Regions from separate parts of the Ensifer sp. B1-9 genome, predicted to be linked through region 1. Evidence: riboswitches for the same ligand, from Rfam matches in the RefSeq annotation. Region 1 holds a riboswitch; each other region holds the start of a gene.
What was found. A riboswitch is a leader RNA that binds a small molecule or an ion and turns the genes downstream of it on or off. The one in region 1 is predicted to bind thiamine pyrophosphate.
Positions count from the first base shown of each region.

Region 1 (5,965 bases):
CCGGCTTCCACAAGGCGCTCGCCGACCACCAGGTCGTCGGTCGTATAGGGGAAGACCTCGAAGCCTTCGGTCGAGAGGATGCGTGCCGCCTCGACCAGCCCGAAGACATCCGGTTGCAGCGTATCCTGATGGCCGATGACTTCGAGCTTGATCCAGTTCGTGCCGAACACCTCGCGGGCCATCCTGGCGGTCAGCACCGCCTCCGACACCGAGTGGCAGCCGGCGGTGTTCGGCAGCACGCGCACGCCGAGCGCGCGGATCAGTTCGAAGAAGGCGCCGCCTTGTTTCCCGCCGGCGGTTTCGCGACGAAGCGAGACTGTGACGACCTCGGTTGCCGACGAACGAACCGCGTCTTCGAGGGAGGCAGGCGAGGGGTAGCGGGCGGTGCCCAGAAGCAGGCGGGAATGCAGTTCCTGTCCGTAAAGCGTCAGCATGTCTCAGCCTCCTTTCATCGGCGAGAGAATTTCGATCCGGTCGCAATCGTTGAGGGAATGGGCCGAACGGTCGGCCCGGTGCACCAGCTCGCCATTGACGGCGGTAGCAAGCCAATCCCCTTCGAAGTCGAGTGTCGCCAGAAGCTCGGCAAGGGTCGTGACTGCGAGGTCGTGATCCTCGCCGTTGACAATCAATTTCATGCGGCGTCTCCCTTCAGGTTCCAGGCAAGCGCAAGGTCCGCCGCTTCCTCGGCCAAAGCCGGCGAAAGCAGGAAGCCGTGGCGGTAGAGCCCGTTGAGCGCGATGGTGTTTCCGGCGCGGTTGATGCGCGGCAGGTTGTCTGCAAAGGCCGGTCGGACGCCGGTGCCGGTTTCGAGAAGGCGCGCCTCGCCAAAGGCAGGGTGCAGCGCATAGGCGGCATTCAGCAATTCCATCAGGGAGCGGGCGGTGATCGGACCGCCGTCATCGGTTTCGATCATGGTGGCCCCGCACATGAAGAGGCCATTGCCGCGCGGCACGATGTAGAGTGGGATGCGCGGGTGGATGAGACGAACCGGCCGCGACAATTCCACTTCATCGCTCTGCAGGTAGAGCATCTCGCCACGCACCCCACGCAATCCGGCGGTGCTGTTGATTCTTGCTGCGCCGCGGCAGTCGGCGATTAGATCGTAGGCGCCGTCGCGATCCGTCTCGCCGATGAGCGCGACACCGCGTTCGACGAGCTTTTGCCTCAGCAGGCAAAGCGCTCGGCGCGGGTTAAGATGCGCCTCGCCCGGAAAGAACAGCGCCTCCCGGAAGCGCCCGGCAAGCGCCGGCTCCAGCACTGCGAGCGCCTCGGCATCGAGCCACTCGAAGCCGGAGGTGCGCGAAGCGAAGCGTTTGAGTTCGCCGGCGTCGCGTGGCGGGGCGACGACGAGGGTGCCGTTGCGCGATACCTCTCCGGGAAGCACCCGATCCCACCAATCGATGGCGGCGATGCCGCGTGTCAGCACCGGTTCCTCGGCGCTCTCGCGCTCGCACCAGGGCGCAAGCATGCCGCCGGCAAACCAGGACGCGGCCCCCGAGAAGTCTGGCTGCCGTTCCGCAACCGTCACTTCGACGCCTCGGGCGGTCAATTCATGGGCGCAGGCCAGCCCCACGACGCCGGCGCCTTTGATGAGGGCGCGCATGGTCAATGCGCCCAGTCGCGGCCAGCGGGACGTGTTGTGGGAAAAGTCGCGGTGAAGATACGCATTGCCGAGGCTCCATGATTGGAGACCCAGTTCGAACCGGAAGGGAAGGAAGGACGCCTTGCCGAAGTCAGTCCGCGCGAACGCGACGATTACGGCAGCGATGTCTGCACCGTCCCTACGCCAGTATGAACTGGATCAGGTTCAACGGGTCACTGCGCCGCGCAAACCGCCTAGCAGAATCTCAGCCCCTTGCCGGGACACCCCTGGTGAATGTTTCAAGACTGACGGGCTGGACCAGATTTTGTCAAGAGCCGCCGTCGCGCACATCGCGTATGGCCGTTCGAATCGGGTTCGGACCAAAATTATCTATAAAATTGAGGTGGCCGCACATTTCGGTGTTGCCGATTCACTGCTGATTAGTGGACGGACAGCGGGTTTCGAATGCTTCACGGAGGCAGGATAGCGGGCCTTCACTTTTTATCGTCCTGCCTTCTGCTGTAGGCGCTGTGGTTCTAAATCATGGAAATTATTTGAGTTATCACCCGTACGACGTCGAGCTCGGCTTTTGTCTATTCGCTCTATGGTTGCGCTTTTGTCGAGTCTCTCCTTTTGAATGGTTGCCCGGGTTCACTTCGAAAGAAATTATAGATAATATTAGATTCTATCTATTATGCCTTGCTGCGAATAGGGAAATGAACGCGCATGCTGGATGCAAGTACGATCGAGCCGACTTCGGTTGCCGCCAAGCCCGCCGAAACCGCGTGGGAATTGGCCAAAGCACAAGAAATCTATCATTCGCCCTTCAACGATCTGCTGTTTCGAGCGCATTCCGTTCACCGCGTCCATTTCGATCCGAACGCGATCCAGATGAGCAGGCTGCTCTCGATCAAGACCGGCGGCTGCGCTGAGGACTGCGGCTATTGCAGCCAGTCGGCGCACTACCCGACCGGACTCAAGGCATCGAAACTCATGGAGGTCGAACGGGTCCTTGCCGAGGCACGGAAGGCAAAAGCGGGCGGTGCGACCCGCTACTGCATGGGTGCCGCCTGGCGCAGCCCCAAGGATCGCGACATGGAGGCGATTGTCGCCATGATTAGCGGCGTGCGGGCGCTGGGCATGGAGACCTGCATGACGCTCGGCATGTTGACGCCGCAACAATCCGAGCGGCTCGCAGACGCCGGGCTCGATTACTACAACCACAATGTCGATACGTCGGAGCGTTTCTACGGCGAGATCATCACCACCCGCAGCTTTGCCGACCGGTTGGAAACGCTTGCCAATGTCCGCGACGCCGGCATCAAGGTCTGCGCCGGTGGCATCCTCGGCATGGGCGAAACCGTTGAAGACCGGGTATCGATGCTGGTGACGCTCGCCAATCTGCCTGTGCCGCCCGAAAGCGTGCCGATCAATATGCTGATCCCGATCCCGGGCTCGAAGCTCGCCGACGCGGCACCGGTGGATCCGATCGACTTCGTCCGTACGATCGCGCTTGCGCGCATCCTGATGCCCAAGTCCCACGTCCGCCTCTCGGCCGGCCGCACCGACATGAGCGACGAGATGCAGGCGCTCTGTTTCTTCGCCGGCGCCAATTCGATTTTCGTCGGCGAGACGCTGCTGACCGCCGACAACCCGGGCGAGGACCATGATGCGGGCCTCTTCCGCCGCCTCGGGTTGGAGCCGATGGCGCTTGCCGCAAAGCAGGACGCCGAATGACCGCGAGCCTCATTACTCGCCACGAGAAGACGCTACACGGCCTCGAACGCAAGGGGCGCCGCCGCGGACTTGTCGCCGGGGGCGGCATCGACCTCACCTCCAACGACTATCTGGCGCTTGCCGGGTCACCGCGGTTGAAGGCCGCGATTGCCGCTGCGATCGAGCGCGGCGTGCCGGTCGGGTCCGGCGGTTCGCGGCTCCTGCGCGGCAACCATGCGGAACACGCGGCGCTGGAGGCGGAGGCGGCCGCCTTCTTTGGCGCGGAGAGGGCACTCTTCTTTGGCAGCGGCTATGCGGCCAATGCCGCCTTGTTTTCGACGCTCCCGCAGCGCGACGACATCATCGTCCACGACGCCTTGATCCATGCGAGTGCCCATGAGGGTATCGCCGCAAGCAGGGCCGGCGCGGTCGCGGTCAAGCACAACGACGTCGACGCCTTCGCCGATGCGATCGGCACATGGCGCAAGCGCGGCGGCACGGGGCATCCCTGGATCGCCGTCGAAAGCCTCTATTCGATGGACGGCGACCGGGCGCCGCTTGCGGATCTTGCGGCACTTGCCGCGCGGCATGATGGATTTCTGGTCGTCGACGAAGCGCATGCGACCGGGGTTTTTGGACCGGACGGCCGCGGTTTGGCCGCAGAATTGGAAGGCCGACAAAATCTCGTCGTGCTCCACACCTGCGGCAAGGCGCTCGGCGTCTCCGGTGCGCTGATCAGCGCAAATGCGGTCCTGTGCGACTATCTCGTCAACCGTGCCCGCAACTTCATCTATTCGACGGCGCCTTCGCCGCTGATTGCCGCCGCCGTCCGGGAGGCTCTCGTGACGCTCGTAGATGAGCCTCGGCGTCGAGCAGCGTTCGATGATCTCCGGGCCTTCGCCAATCGCGCGTTCACCGACACCCTCGGCATCGAAGGCAGTGGCTCGCAGATCCTTCCGGTGCCGATCGGCGACAACGGTTGCGCCGTACGGATTGCCGCGCGCATGCGCAAAGAAGGCTTCGATATCAGGGCCATCCGTCCGCCGACCGTCCCAGAGGGGACCGCGCGGCTCCGGATCGCGATTACGCTGAATGTCGACCGTCCGACGATCGCGAATATGCTGGAGCGCTTGGCGCTCGCAATGGCGGAGGAGCGGCCATGATGCCCAGTTTCGTCGTCACCGGCACGGACACCGGCATCGGCAAGACGATATTCTCTGCGGCGCTGACCGATGCGCTTTCCGGCAGCTACTGGAAGCCAGTGCAGTCGGGGCTAGACGGCGAAACCGACAGCGAAGTCGTAGCGCGGCTCGGCAGGGTCCCACCCGAACGGGTATTGCCCGAGGTCTATCGACTCATGACGCCGGCCTCGCCCCACCTGTCGGCGCGGATCGATGGCGTGACGATCTTGCCTGAAGGGCTCTCTCCGCCGGCAGCGAATCGACCGCTGGTCATCGAAGGGGCGGGTGGGCTCCTGGTGCCGCTCACCGAGCGGGTGGTCTTCGCCGACGTGTTTGCGCGCTGGCAAATCCCGGTGGTCCTCTGTGCCCGCACCGGGCTCGGTACGATCAATCACACCTTGTTGTCGCTCGAGGCGCTGCGCCGCCGTGTTATCCCGGTCCTGGGCGTCGCCTTCATCGGCGACGAGCAGGCGGACAGCGAGGCGATCATTGCAGAACTGGGGGAGGTTCGGCGTCTTGGCCGGCTGCCGCGGCTCGATCCGTTGACACCGGATCGCCTGCAACAGGCCTTTCGCGAAAACTTCGACATCGACTGCTTCCATGGGGTGACGGCATGAGACGATCCCCGGTCTGGCACCCCTTCACCCAGCATGCCCTGGAGCCGCCGATGCGACGCGTCGTCCGGACCGAGGGCGCCTATCTCATCGACGACGACGGGTCGGCGATCCTCGATGCGATCTCGTCCTGGTGGGTCATCACCCACCGCCACCGGCATCCTGCCATCATGGAAGCGATCCGTGCTGCCGCGCAAACCTACGACCAGCTCATCTTCGCTGAATATACCCATGCGCCGGCGGAGGAGTTGGCGAGCGGGCTGATCGAGATCGCGCCACCCGGCCTCGCCCATGTGTTCTATTCCGACAGCGGCTCGACGGCGGTCGAAGTCGCACTGAAGATGGCACTTGGTTTCTTCCACAATCTCGGCCGGCCGCGCAACCGCATCTGCGTTCTCGAACATGGCTATCACGGCGACACGATTGGCACGATGTCGGCGGGAGAAAGGGGCGTCTTCAATGCGCCTTACGCGCCGCTGCTCTTCGCCGTCGATCGGCTGCCGTTTCCGGAGCCGGGTAAAGAGCAGATGACGCTGGATGCCTTCGAGGCGGCCTGCGCCTTCGGCGAGGTCGCGGCCCTGTTGATCGAACCGCTGCTTCTCGGTGCGGGCGGCATGAGGACCTACCCGGCTTCGGTCCTTTCCGAGTTGAGACGGATCGCCGAACGGCATGGCGCCCTGCTGATCGCCGACGAGGTGATGACGGGATGGGGAAGGACGGGCAGCCTGTTCGCCTGCGAGCAGGCTGGCATCACGCCCGATATCCTTTGCACCTCGAAAGGGCTGACCGGTGGCGCGCTGCCGCTGGCGGCGACGCTCTCGACGGCCGAGATCTTCGAGGCACATCTTTCGACGGATCGACGCAAGACCTTC
Region 1 covers NZ_JBCHVG010000009.1:217,796-223,760, reverse strand. The annotation lists gene ACQ5BM_RS18550 (thiazole synthase) at 1-434, opposite strand, end outside; gene thiS (sulfur carrier protein ThiS) at 438-635, opposite strand; gene thiO (glycine oxidase ThiO) at 632-1,603, opposite strand; TPP riboswitch at 1,761-1,881, opposite strand; gene bioB (biotin synthase BioB) at 2,309-3,319, shown strand; gene ACQ5BM_RS18530 (8-amino-7-oxononanoate synthase) at 3,316-4,461, shown strand; gene bioD (dethiobiotin synthase) at 4,458-5,096, shown strand; gene ACQ5BM_RS18520 (adenosylmethionine--8-amino-7-oxononanoate transaminase) at 5,093-5,965, shown strand, end outside.

Region 2 (5,965 bases), on a different contig from region 1:
GGTCTTCGCGTCCTTGTATTCGCCGCCATAGCTTGCGACGATGCGCGGATGTTCGCGCGCGCCCATTTTTGCGCGCGGGTCGTTCTTCTGGACCTCGTCGACAATCTGCGGATTGGACGAAGGCGAAACGGTCGGCTCGTAGGCTTGCTCGATCACCGACTGGCATGCGGAGAGAAGCGTGGTCGCGAGCAGTGCAACCACGGCGCGTGCACGCAGCCGTCCGCGCTTCGGCGGGAACCGGTCGTGTGTGACTGTATGCCTCTCCATGCCTCAGCCCGTTTCCCGTCGATCGCTCCGGAACGACAGCGTTGAAAGTCCTACTTTTTCAGTCCGGCAGCGTTGCTCCGCCGCGACTGTTCAGCCCTGGTCTTGCTGTATCTGATTTCAGCGCCACCTGCCTAGTTTGTCTCGGTAGAAATAGTTGCCCCGTGGTATCACGGCAACGGATGCGCGAATATTCGTGCCCACGGCCGGATATTTCGCGCGTCGCATGGTGTCGCGGTCAAATTGTGGCAATCGGCTGAGGGCGAGGCGAAACTGCACCCTCCTTCACGCGTTGCCGAGAAAGCGGTCGATTGCCGCATTGTCACGCCGCTCCAGGAAGCGGTCGAGCGTATCGTGGGCAATGATACGCCCCTGGTCGAGAAAAAGCACGCTATCGGCCAGTGCCTTCACGTCTTCGGGATGGTGCGTGATCATCAAGATGGTGTTGCCTTCTTCCGCGTGCAGCTCGCGAAGAAGCGTGCGCATGCCGGTGCGCATCCCGGGATCGAGGGCAGCAAAAGGTTCATCCAGCAGGAGGAGGGGGCGGTGCCGCACGAGTGCGCGGGCGAGCGCGACCCGCTGGCGTTCCCCGCCGGAAAGCGTGGACGGCAGCCGTCGCCCGAAGCCTTCAAGCCCAACGCGGCGAAGCGCGTCCTCGATCTTCTTCCGATCTTCGTCCGTCAGGCGAAGTGCGGGATCGATGCCGAGGCCGACATTGGTCGCGACATCGAGATGGGCGAAGAGATTGTTGTCCTGGAAGATCATCGAGACCGGGCGCTCGGAAGGTGCCTGGTTGCCTGCGTTCTCACCGAGGATGCGGATCTCGCCGCGGTCGGCATCTTCAAAACCTGCAATGAGGTGGAAGAGTGTCGACTTGCCGGTGCCGGAGGCGCCGGCAACGGCAACGATGCCGCCGGCGGCGATTGTGCAATCGAAGCGCAGCGTGGTCGCTTCGAAACGAACCTCGACATTGCGCAGTTCTATGGCAGCGGTGGGCTCAGTCATGCTTTGCGTCTTTCCGGCCGGCGGGCGTCGTCCGCCGTGCCGAGGATGGTGAAGATCAGGCAGAGAAGCCCGAGGAAGAGGGCGAGGCCGGCCGCATCGGCCGTGCGGTAGCTGCCCATTCGGCTATAGAGCAGCCAGGGAAGCGTCACCATGTCCTGCGAACCGAAGAGGGCGACGGCGCCGAGATCGCCGAGCGACAGCGCCATGGCGAAGGAGAGCGCCATCAGCAGCGGTTTGTGGAGGGCGGGAAGGTCGATCCATCGCAGGCGATGAAAGCCGCGGATGCCAAGGCTTGCCACCAGCCGTTCAGAGCGCGCCGCGTGCGTCGCCATGGCCGGTGCCAGGATACGGTGGACGAAGGGGAGCGCCATCAGGGCATTGATCGCCACGACAATGACAGGCGCAAAGCGCGCGACATCACCGAAGGGGCGGAGGAGCAGGAACCAGCCGGCGCCGAGCACGACCGGCGGCACCAGCAGGATGAGCGAGGTGCTGGCGCCGATCATGCCGGCAAAGCCGTATGCCAGCTTTCCCGCATGACGGGGCGCGGTCATTGTCGCTGCGGCGCGGATCATGACGGCTGCCATGGCAACGGAGGCGAATGCCGAGGCAAGCGCGATCGCGGCACTCGTCATCAGCGCCCGGTGCACGTTCGGATCCCGGGCGAGCTTAAGGAGATCGGCCTGCAGCCCGGAGACGACCACCGCAACCAGGGGGGCGATGAGGAAGAGCAATGCCAGGACGATCCAGGCGCCGTCATTGAGGTGTGCCATTGGCGCTGTGCCATCGAAGCGGCGAACCGTGCGGCCGCCGGTCATACCCTCTTCCGGCTCCGTTGCCAGATGTCTGAGAATGAAAAGCAGGACGCCGGTCATGGCGATCTGCAGGCCGGACAGCGCGATGGCGCGCGGCGGATCGAAATCGAAGCGCAGCGCCTGGTAGATCGCGACCTCGATCGTGCTGGCCGCGGGCCCGCCGCCAAGCGTCAGCACGAGCGTGAAGCTGGTGGCGCAGAGCATGAACACGAGGCCGGCCGCACCCGGCAGCAGGCCGCGAAGAACAGGCCATTCGATGAAGCGGAAGAGCGCATGGGACGGCATGCCGAGATTGGCGGCGCTGCGCCAGTATTCGGCGGGAACGCGCTCGAGCCCGGCAAGGAACAGGCGCGCCGCCAGCGGCATGTTGAAGAAGACATGGGCGAGCAGGATGCCGAACAGGCCGTAGATGCTGACCGGCTGCTCAAGACCAAGCCAGCGCAGGCCCGCATTGAGGAAGCCCTGGCGTCCCCAGATCTCGATCAGCCCAAGCGCGCCGACGAGAACGGGCAGACCGAGCGGCAGCGCCATCAGCCGCAAGAGCCAGATGCGGCCGAAAAACTGTGGCCGCCGCGCCAGCGCGCGTGCCACCGGTATGGCGAAGAGCACGGAGAGCAGCGTGGAAAGGCTTGCCTGCAGCAGCGTGAAGCGGGTGACGCGCCAGATATAGGCGTCGAACAGGGTGCGTTCGCCCGCGCCGCCGGTCTCAGCGAGCAAGGCGGCGATCGCCAGGCCGACGAAGAGCAGGAAGGCGCCGAGGCAAAATGCCCCGGCGGCAACCGTCATGCGGTTTTCGCGAAGCGCGAACAATCCGGCCTCAGTTCTTGCTCATCGCGGCAAGCCACTCGTCGATCCACGCCTTACGGTTCTTCGCGACTTCTTCCGACGGCAGCAGGAAGGTCTTTTCCGGAGTGACCAGCTTGTTGAAGGCATCCGGCAGCGGCGCGCTGGTGGCGCCAACCGGCATCATCCAGTTGGTCGTCGGGATGATCGACTGGAACTCCGGCCCGGTCATGAAGCTCAGGAACTGTTTTGCCAGTTCCGACTCCTTGGCATTCTTGGTCATGCCGGCGACTTCGATCTGGATGTAGTGCCCCTCGGAGAAGGCTGCGGCCTGGTAGCGGTCGGTGTTTTCCGCGACCATGTGGTAGGCGGGCGAGGTGGTATAGGAGAGCACCATCGGCGCTTCGCCCTTGGTGAACAGGCCATAGGCTTCCGACCAGCCCGGGGTGACCGTCAGGACGCGATCCTTGAGCTTTGCCCAGGCAGCGCCGGCCTCATCGCCATAGACGGCCTTGACCCAGAGCAGCAGACCGAGGCCTGGCGTCGAGGTACGCGGATCCTCGATGACGATCTTCTGCGATGCGTCGCCCTCGACAAGCTCCTTGAGACTCTTCGGCGGCGTCTTCAAGGTCTGGGTGTCGTAGACGACGGCGAAGTGGCCGTAGTCGTAGGGCAGGAAGGTGTCGTCGGAGAAGCCGCCCGGTACCTTCAGGTCCTTGGCATCGATGCCGTGCGGCGCGAAGAAACCGGTCGCCTTGGCTTCGGCGACGAGATTGGTGTCGAGGCCGAGCACGATGTCGGCTTTCGAAGCGCCGCCTTCAAGCTTCAGGCGGGTCAAGAGTTCGACGCCGTCGGCGACGCCGACATAGTTGACCTTGCATTCGCAGGTCTTTTCGAAGGCTTCGGCGACCTTGGCGCCCGGGCCCCATTCGGTGATGAAGCTCTCATAGGTATAGACCGTCAGGGTCCTGTCGGCAGCGGCAGCGGCACCGACGAAAACCAGGCTTGCGGCCGCAGTCAGAGCTAGCCGGCTAAACAATTTGAATTGCAATGAATTGGGCATGGCGAGCACCTCTCTCCCAAAGTTCGTTGTTGCATGGGAAAAGGGCGTATCGATCCGATCGCGTCTAATCCCTCCGCCGGTATGAGCCGGATCAGGTTCCGCGGGTTGGCGTTTCACGCCTCTCAGCCTTCGGCCGTCATGCGGTCGGAAGGCACCCCGTTAGAGCGGCAAGAGATTTACCGCCACGTTGGTTCCATGGCAAGCGTGTTTGGTGCAAGTCGAGTTGATGCCTGCTCAGGGCATGGCGTCCGCGCTTGCGTAAGCCGGACGCTGCGCTAAGACAAAAACTGCAGGGAGCCGCGAGGAGGAAATGCCATGCCAGATATGCTCGTTCGACTATATGCCTTGCCGGTGCAGCCCCAGTCGAAGCTTGGCCCGGGCATCCGCATTCGCCGCGCCATGGCGCCCGAGCGCCGCCTGATCGTCACCTGGATCGAGAGGACTTTCGGCCCCGGCTGGGCGGGCGAGGCGGAAGCGGCCTTTTCCTCGACCCCGACGCGCATTCATATCGCGGTGCATGAAGAGAACATCGTTGGTTTCGCCTGCTACGACGTGACGGCGCTCGGTTTTTTCGGCCCGACCGGTGTCGACGAAGGCATGCGCGGGCAGGGCATCGGCGAGGCGCTGCTGATCGAAAGCCTGACGGCGATGCGCGAGGCTGGCTACGGTTATGCGGTCATCGGCGGGGTCGGTCCGGCGAAGTTCTATGAGCGGGTGGCCGGCGCGATCGAGATTCCGGATTCGACGCCCGGCGTCTATGCCGGCATGCTCTCTTCCGATCCGGTGCCGGAAGGCCATTGACGATCCTCGCAAAATCTTGAGATCCGACCGTCTTCTCGCTTTCTTCGTTTTCCTTCCGCAGTCCTTTGCGCTATGGGCTTTGCCATGGCTCGATCGACCTTCACCATTCTGCTTGGCGGTGCGCTCACAAGCACCGACCGGCTGACACGCCAGCTAGGCGGAAGCCGCTTCGTCGCGGCTGACGGCGGCATGCGGCACGCGCGTCTGCTCGGCGTCGTTCCGGATGTCTGGGTCGGTGATTTCGATTCGACTGAAGACACCCTGCTTTCCGAATTCGCCTCCGTTCCGCGCGAGTCCTATCCGGCGGCAAAGGCGGCCACGGATGGCGAGATGGCCGTCGAGGCTGCCCTGTCGCGTGGTGCCGACAGCTTGATCTTTGCAGGTGCGCTTGGCGGCACCCGCAGCGACCATGCCTTCCTGCACCTGTTGCAGGCGGTCGGCCTTGCCGAGCGCGGGCTTTCGGTGCTGATGACCTCCGGCGAGGAAGAGGCCTATCCGCTGCTTGCCGGCACGCTCGAGCTTGACCTGCCGAAGGGGTGTCTCTTTTCGGTCTTGGGGTTGACGGAGCTTACCGGTCTTTCGATCGTCAATGCGCGTTACCCGCTCGACGATTTCACCCTGCCGTTCGGCTCGTCCCGAACCGTTTCCAATGTTGCGGAGGGTCCCCTTCGCTTCAGCCTCAAGAGCGGCCGCGCCGTCGTGCTTGCCCGCCCCTATGATCTTACCGGAGCCTGAGCCTTGGCGCCCCCCATTCTGAAACTCGACGACATCTTTCTTACCTTCGGCGGCACGCCGCTTCTGGCCGGCGCCAACCTGCAAGTGGAGCCGGGCGACCGGATCTGCCTGGTCGGGCGCAACGGCTCGGGCAAGTCGACGCTGATGAAGATTGCCGCGGGTCTTGCGGAAGCGCAGTCGGGCGAAGTGTTCCGCCATCCCTCGGCGACTATCCGCTATCTGCACCAGGCGCCGGATTTCGACGGCTACGACACGGTGCAGGCCTATGCCGAAGCGGGGCTTGGCCCGAGCGACGACCCCTATCGCGTCGCCTATCTGCTGCAGCATCTGGGACTGACCGGTGAAGAAGACCCGAAGCGGCTCTCCGGCGGCGAGGCGCGCCGGGCGGCGCTCGCCCGCGTCATGGCGCCGGAGCCGGATATCCTGCTGCTTGACGAGCCGACCAACCATCTCGATCTGCCGACGATCGAATGGCTGGAAGACGAGCTTACCCGCAGCC
Region 2 covers NZ_JBCHVG010000010.1:74,144-80,108, forward strand. The annotation lists gene ACQ5BM_RS19380 (M48 family metalloprotease) at 1-267, opposite strand, end outside; gene thiQ (thiamine ABC transporter ATP-binding protein) at 550-1,269, opposite strand; gene thiP (thiamine/thiamine pyrophosphate ABC transporter permease ThiP) at 1,266-2,870, opposite strand; gene thiB (thiamine ABC transporter substrate binding subunit) at 2,902-3,930, opposite strand; TPP riboswitch at 3,982-4,099, opposite strand; gene ACQ5BM_RS19400 (GNAT family N-acetyltransferase) at 4,246-4,731, shown strand; gene ACQ5BM_RS19405 (thiamine diphosphokinase) at 4,816-5,466, shown strand; gene ACQ5BM_RS19410 (ABC-F family ATP-binding cassette domain-containing protein) at 5,470-5,965, shown strand, end outside.
Region 2: linked by a shared signal. The riboswitch ahead of thiB (thiamine ABC transporter substrate binding subunit) and the one ahead of thiO (glycine oxidase ThiO) in region 1 are both predicted to bind thiamine pyrophosphate.

Region 3 (5,965 bases), 140 kb from region 1:
TTTGGACGCTTCCGCCACCAGGGCCCCTGAATGTGGCGCTTCCGCGTCCACCGCTGCCTGCGAGACGTCGATCGCCAGAGATGCTTGCACCGCTCTCGCCGTTTTCGCCACCTTGGTCGCTGCCGCCCGCGCCATTTTCACCGTTGCCGCCGCCGTCATCGGCGTCGTCCGCATGGGCGGCGGGAATCCAGGAAAAGCCCGCGGCAAAACTCCCGCTGTCGTCGAAGCGCGGCAAATCTCCAGCGAGTGCCAGAAAGCCGCCTATCGACAGGGCCGTCAGTCTCAGCAGGCTTGTCCTCAAGTCTTTCTCCTTGTGTAACCGGCGTCGTCTTGCAAGACCTTCTGTGCGGCAGAGGACGGCGGCTGAGCGCGAATGAAGGTTCGCCGGCGGCGACTTTTGCGCGAGCCCTACATATCGTTCAACCGATGAGGGGACAAGCTATTCCACGAGCGGCGCGGTGGAACGCCGGAAGGAACGCCCATTGACGGACCAGACTTTCTTGCTGCTGGTCTTGGTCGGCGCAGCCGGTGGCGATGGGCTGGCGGACACTGATGCGATGCAGGTCGCCGGCCCTGTCGATCCGCGCTTGTTCGCCATCCTCGACCAAGCCGCTTCGCGAGAGGAAATCGCGGTCGGCGAAGATCTGGGGACGCTTCGCTGATTTTGGCTCTCGAACTCGGCTCCGGCCAGCTCTGCCGCGAAAACGAACTGGCGCAGCCCGGCCAGTCCGGCGTCACTGGAGACCGGGCGATACCTATTTGACCTCGATCGGCGCCGGGCGACGGCTGGGCGCCGAGATAGAAGGGAGGCGCTCGCCGGCTCGAAATAGACAAAGCATTTGCCTTGCCGTCGGAAGGGAATGCAACGGCGCTCCCTCCCGACGCGTTTCGTTTTACCCCTCGGCTTCGATTTCGCCGACCGGCATATAGAGGTCGCCGCCTTCGCGGTACTTCGCGGCCATCGCCTCCAGCCCTTCCTTCTGCGCTTCGGCGCGGATGTCGTGCGAGATCCGCATCGAGCAGAACTTCGGGCCGCACATGGAGCAGAAATGCGCCACCTTGTGCGCTTCCTTCGGCAGCGTCTCGTCGTGGAAGTTGCGGGCTGTCTCCGGGTCGAGCGACAGGTTGAACTGATCCTCCCAGCGGAACTCGAAGCGGGCGCGTGACAGCGCGTCGTCGCGCACCTGCGCGGCGGGATGGCCCTTGGCGAGATCGGCGGCGTGGGCGGCGATCTTGTAGGTGATGACGCCCACCTTGACGTCATTGCGGTCCGGCAGGCCCAGATGCTCCTTCGGCGTGACGTAGCAGAGCATCGCAGTGCCGAACCAGCCGATCATCGCGGCGCCGATGCCGGAGGTGATGTGGTCGTAGCCGGGAGCGATATCCGTCGTCAGCGGTCCGAGCGTGTAGAACGGCGCCTCGCCGCAGACGGCGAGCTGCTTGTCCATGTTTTCCTTGATCTTGTGCATCGGCACGTGACCGGGGCCTTCGATCATCACCTGACAATCCTTGGCCCAGGCGATCTTCGTGAGCTCGCCGAGCGTCTCCAGTTCGGCGAATTGCGCCGCGTCGTTGGCATCAGCGATCGAGCCGGGGCGCAAGCCATCACCGAGCGAGAAGGAGACGTCATAGGCGCGGCAGATATCGCAGATCTCCTCGAAATGCTCGTAGAGGAAGCTTTCCTTGTGATGATGCAGACACCACTTGGCCATGATCGAGCCGCCGCGCGAGACGATCCCGGTGACACGGTCGACGGTGAGCGGGATGTAATGCAGCCGCACCCCGGCATGGATGGTGAAATAGTCGACGCCCTGTTCGGCCTGCTCGATCAGCGTGTCGCGATAGACTTCCCATGTGAGGTCCTCGGCAATGCCGTTGACCTTTTCCAGCGCCTGGTAGAGTGGCACGGTGCCGATCGGAACCGGCGAGTTGCGGATGATCCATTCGCGGATGTTGTGGATGTTGCGGCCGGTCGAAAGGTCCATGACCGTGTCGGCGCCCCAGCGGGTCGCCCAGACCATCTTTTCGACCTCTTCGGCCATCGACGAGGTGACGGCGGAGTTGCCGATATTGGCGTTGATCTTCACCAGAAAATTCCGACCAATGATCATCGGCTCGGATTCCGGATGGTTGATGTTGGCGGGCAGGATCGCTCGGCCGCTGGCGATTTCCTGGCGCACGAATTCCGGGGTGACATGATCGGGGATATGGGCGCCGAAGCTCTCGCCATCGCGAACTTTCGCGCGCGCATCGCGGCCGAGGTTTTCGCGGATCGCCACGAACTCCATTTCCGGCGTGATGATGCCGGCGCGGGCATAGGCAAGCTGGGTTACCGCCTTGCCGGCCACTGCCTTCAGCGGCGCATGCTGGAACGGGAAGGTCGGCGTCAGCCGGTCGCCGCTGGCAAAGCCGTTGTCCTCCGGCCGGACGGTGCGCCCCTCGTAGGTTTCCACATCGCCGCGGGCGACGATCCAGTTGCGGCGGAGCCGCGGCAACCCCTCCTCGATGCGGATTTCGGCATCGTCGGCGGTATAGGCGCCCGAGGAATCATAGACCGTGACCGGCGGTTCGCCCGAGGTCGGGTGCAGTGCGATCTCACGCATCGGCACGCGGATATCCGGATGCAGGATGCCGGCCTTGTGGACTTTTCGGGATGCCGGAAGCGGACCTTGGGTGACCGAGAGGGGGGTGGGCTTTGTGGCAATATTCATGACGAGGCTCCAAGTTTGCGATTGGAGACCCAGTTCTGATGCCGGAAGGATGAAAGACGCGCCGCCAGGTGCTGAACGCACAGAATCCTGGCTTCGATATCTGCACCGTCCCTACGCCAGTATGAACTGGATCAGGTTCAACGGGTCACTGCGCCACAGCCGGCGAGCCGGCCATCCAGCAGAATCTCAGCCCCTCGCGGGACCCCCCTGGTGAATGCCTAGAAGATAGCCATCGAACGGCACGGGTCGTCAAGCGCGAATTCGCCCGTTGCTCAATATGCAGGTTAAACGTGTATTCCCGGATATGGACTCGACACTAGTGGCCAGGTTTTTCCGGAACGCCGCGCTCCGCATAGTCGGCGCGGTTGATGCCGTGGCGCTGGAGCTTGTCGTAAAAGGTCTTGCGCGGAATGCCGAGCGCTTCGATGGTCGCCTTGACGTCGCCGCGCTGGGCTCGGAGCGCCTCCTTCAGGATCTCCGCCTCGTAGCGTTCGAGCCGCTCCGGCAGCGCGAAACCGGACTGTTCGGTCGAGGCAACGGGCTGCGCCAACGGGCCTTCGACGCCGAGCGCGACGCGTTCGGCAAAATGCGAAAGTTCGCGCACATTGCCAGGCCAGTTGTGCGTCATCAGGTGCTGCTGCACGGTCGGTGAGATGACGGGCACGTCACGCTTGAAGCGCTCGACTGCCCGGGTCAGGAAATGCGAGAAGAGCAGCGGGATGTCGTCACGGCGTTCGCGCAGCGGCGGGATCGACAACGTCACGACGTTCAATCGAAAGTAGAGATCTTCGCGAAAGTCACCGCGCTGCGCCGGGTCGCCGAGATCGATTTTTGCGGCGGCGATGACGCGGATATCGACGGGACGGACCTGATTGGTGCCGAGTGGCGTAATCTCGCGGGCTTCAAGAACACGCAGCATCTTGACCTGGGTTGCCGGCGGCATCGCCTCGATCTCGTCGAGGAACAGCGTGCCGCCGCTGGCGTGTTCGATGCGACCGACCCGCTTCTTCAAGGCGCCGGTGAAGGCGCCCGGCTCGTGGCCGAAGAGTTCGCTTTCGATCACCGTTTCCGGCAACGCGCCGCAGTTCAGCGCGACGAAGTTGCCGTTGCGGCGCCGGCTCCAATTGTGGAGCAGGGTGGCGACCACCTCCTTGCCGCTGCCGGTTTCGCCGGCGACGAGGACGTCGACATCCGTGTCGGCGATGTGCCGGATCGTCTGCCGCAGCCGCTCCATGACCGGTGTTTGGCCGATCAGCGGCAGGCTGTCGCCGGCCGTCTCCGCCGCCTGTTTCAACGCGCGGTTCTCCATGACCAGCCGGCGCTTTTCGAGCGCGCGCCGCACGCTCTGCACCAGCCGATCGGCGGCAAAGGGCTTGGGAATGAAGTCATAGACGCCATCCTGCAACGCCTGCACCGCCATCGGGATATCGCCGTGGCCGGTCACCAGGATCACCGGCAGGTCGGCATCGAAGGCGGCGATGCGGCGATGGAACGCCAGGCCATCGATGCCCGGCATGCGGATATCGCTGACGACGATGCCGTCGAAATCGGCATCGAGCGTCTCCAGCGCTTCAGCGGCACTTGCAAGCGAGGTGACGGCAAGGCCGGCAAGCTCCAGCGTCTGCTTCATCGCCCTGCGCAGATCGTTGTCGTCGTCGATGAGGTAAACGGACGGCTGCATCGCTCAGGCCCTTTTCAGGCGGACCGTGAAGACGGTGCCCCTGTCGCTGGTTTCGACTGATATCTCGCCGCCATAGTCGGCGACGATCTCCTTGGAGATGGCAAGACCGAGGCCGAGTCCTTCGTCCTTGGAGGTGTTGAATGGCGTGAACAGATCGTCGCGGATATGCTGCGGGATACCCGGGCCATTGTCGGCAACGACAAGCGAAACGGTGCCGGAGGGGCCGTCCTCGCAACGCACGCGGATTTCGGCGTCGGTCCGATTGCCGAGTGCTTCGAGCGCGTTCTGCAGGAGATTGATCAGGACCTGTTCAAGACGGATACGGTTGCCGAACACGCTGAGGCCGTTTTCCGGCAGGTCGACGACGATCGCATCCATGCGGCCGGCAAAGCGGCTGCGAAGGAGCATCAGCGCGCCTTCGACCACATCGCGCATCGGTGTCGGCTCGGCGACGAAGCGGCCCTTGCGGGCAAAGCTCCGGAGTTCATCGGTGATGGTGCCGACCCGTTCGGTAAGGTCTGCGATGCTGGCGAGGTTCTCCACTGCCGTTTCCTGCTGGCCGCGTTCGAGGAAGGTGCGGGCATTGTCGGCATAGGCGCGGATGGTGGCGACCGGTTGGTTGATCTCGTGGGCGACGCCGGCGGCCACCTGGCCGAGGATCGCCAGCCGGTTCGCCTGGACCAGCTCTTGCTGAACCGCCTGGAGTTTCTCGCCGGTGCGCCTGTGGTCGGCGATCTCCGTTTCCAGATGATCGCGGGCAAGGCTCAAGTCACGGGTACGCTCCGCCACGCGGCGCTCCAGTTCGTCACGGGCGGCACGTTCCCTCGCCGCCGCCAGCGTCAGCGCCTGGCGGCGACGCAGGAGGAAGGCGACCAGCGCCAGCAGCGGCACGATCACGGCCAGCGCGATCAGCCGGGCCTCCCGGGTTGCTGCGGCCAGGGCGCCGTCCAGCGGGGCGAGCTGTTCGAGACGCCAGTTGGTGGTCGGGACCATGGTTTCGACCCGCAGGAACCGTCGCTCCCTATCGCCCGGCAGCAGCGCGCGCAACTCGCTGGAACCGTTACTGGTGGGCTCGATATCGCGAAACGGCAGCGGCAACAGGGAAGCGTCACCAAATTGCAGGCTGTCACGGATAGCGGCGAGGCGATCGCGGGGAATGGTTCTGGTCGCCATGAAGCGCCAGGATGGAAAACTGGTGATCAGCACGATGCCGCGCCGGTCGGTGACATAGACGGGTTTGCCGGACGCAAGCCACTCCGCCTCGACGTCATCGAACTCGAGCTTGGCGACGACGACGCCGATCGGGCCGTCAGTGCCCTGGACCCGACGCGAGATGTAAAGGCCCGGCCGCTTGCTGACGGTGCCCATGGCGAAGTGCTCAGCCTTGCCGTCGCGCATCGCCACGCGGAAATATTCGCGGAAGGCGTAGTCGTTGCCGACGAAGCTCGTCGGTTCGTCCCAGTTGCTGGCGGCAACCGCAACGCCGTCAGTGCCGATCACATAGATGACGGCCGCGTCCGTATTGGCGGCGAGCGCTTGCAGCTTTTCGTTCAGCCGCTGCAGCGCCTGGCCA
Region 3 covers NZ_JBCHVG010000009.1:81,395-87,359, reverse strand. The annotation lists gene ACQ5BM_RS17905 (hypothetical protein) at 1-301, opposite strand, end outside; gene ACQ5BM_RS17900 (hypothetical protein) at 483-662, shown strand; gene thiC (phosphomethylpyrimidine synthase ThiC) at 894-2,711, opposite strand; TPP riboswitch at 2,802-2,930, opposite strand; gene ACQ5BM_RS17890 (sigma-54-dependent transcriptional regulator) at 3,028-4,392, opposite strand; gene ACQ5BM_RS17885 (sensor histidine kinase) at 4,396-5,965, opposite strand, start outside.
Region 3: linked by a shared signal. The riboswitch ahead of thiC (phosphomethylpyrimidine synthase ThiC) and the one ahead of thiO (glycine oxidase ThiO) in region 1 are both predicted to bind thiamine pyrophosphate.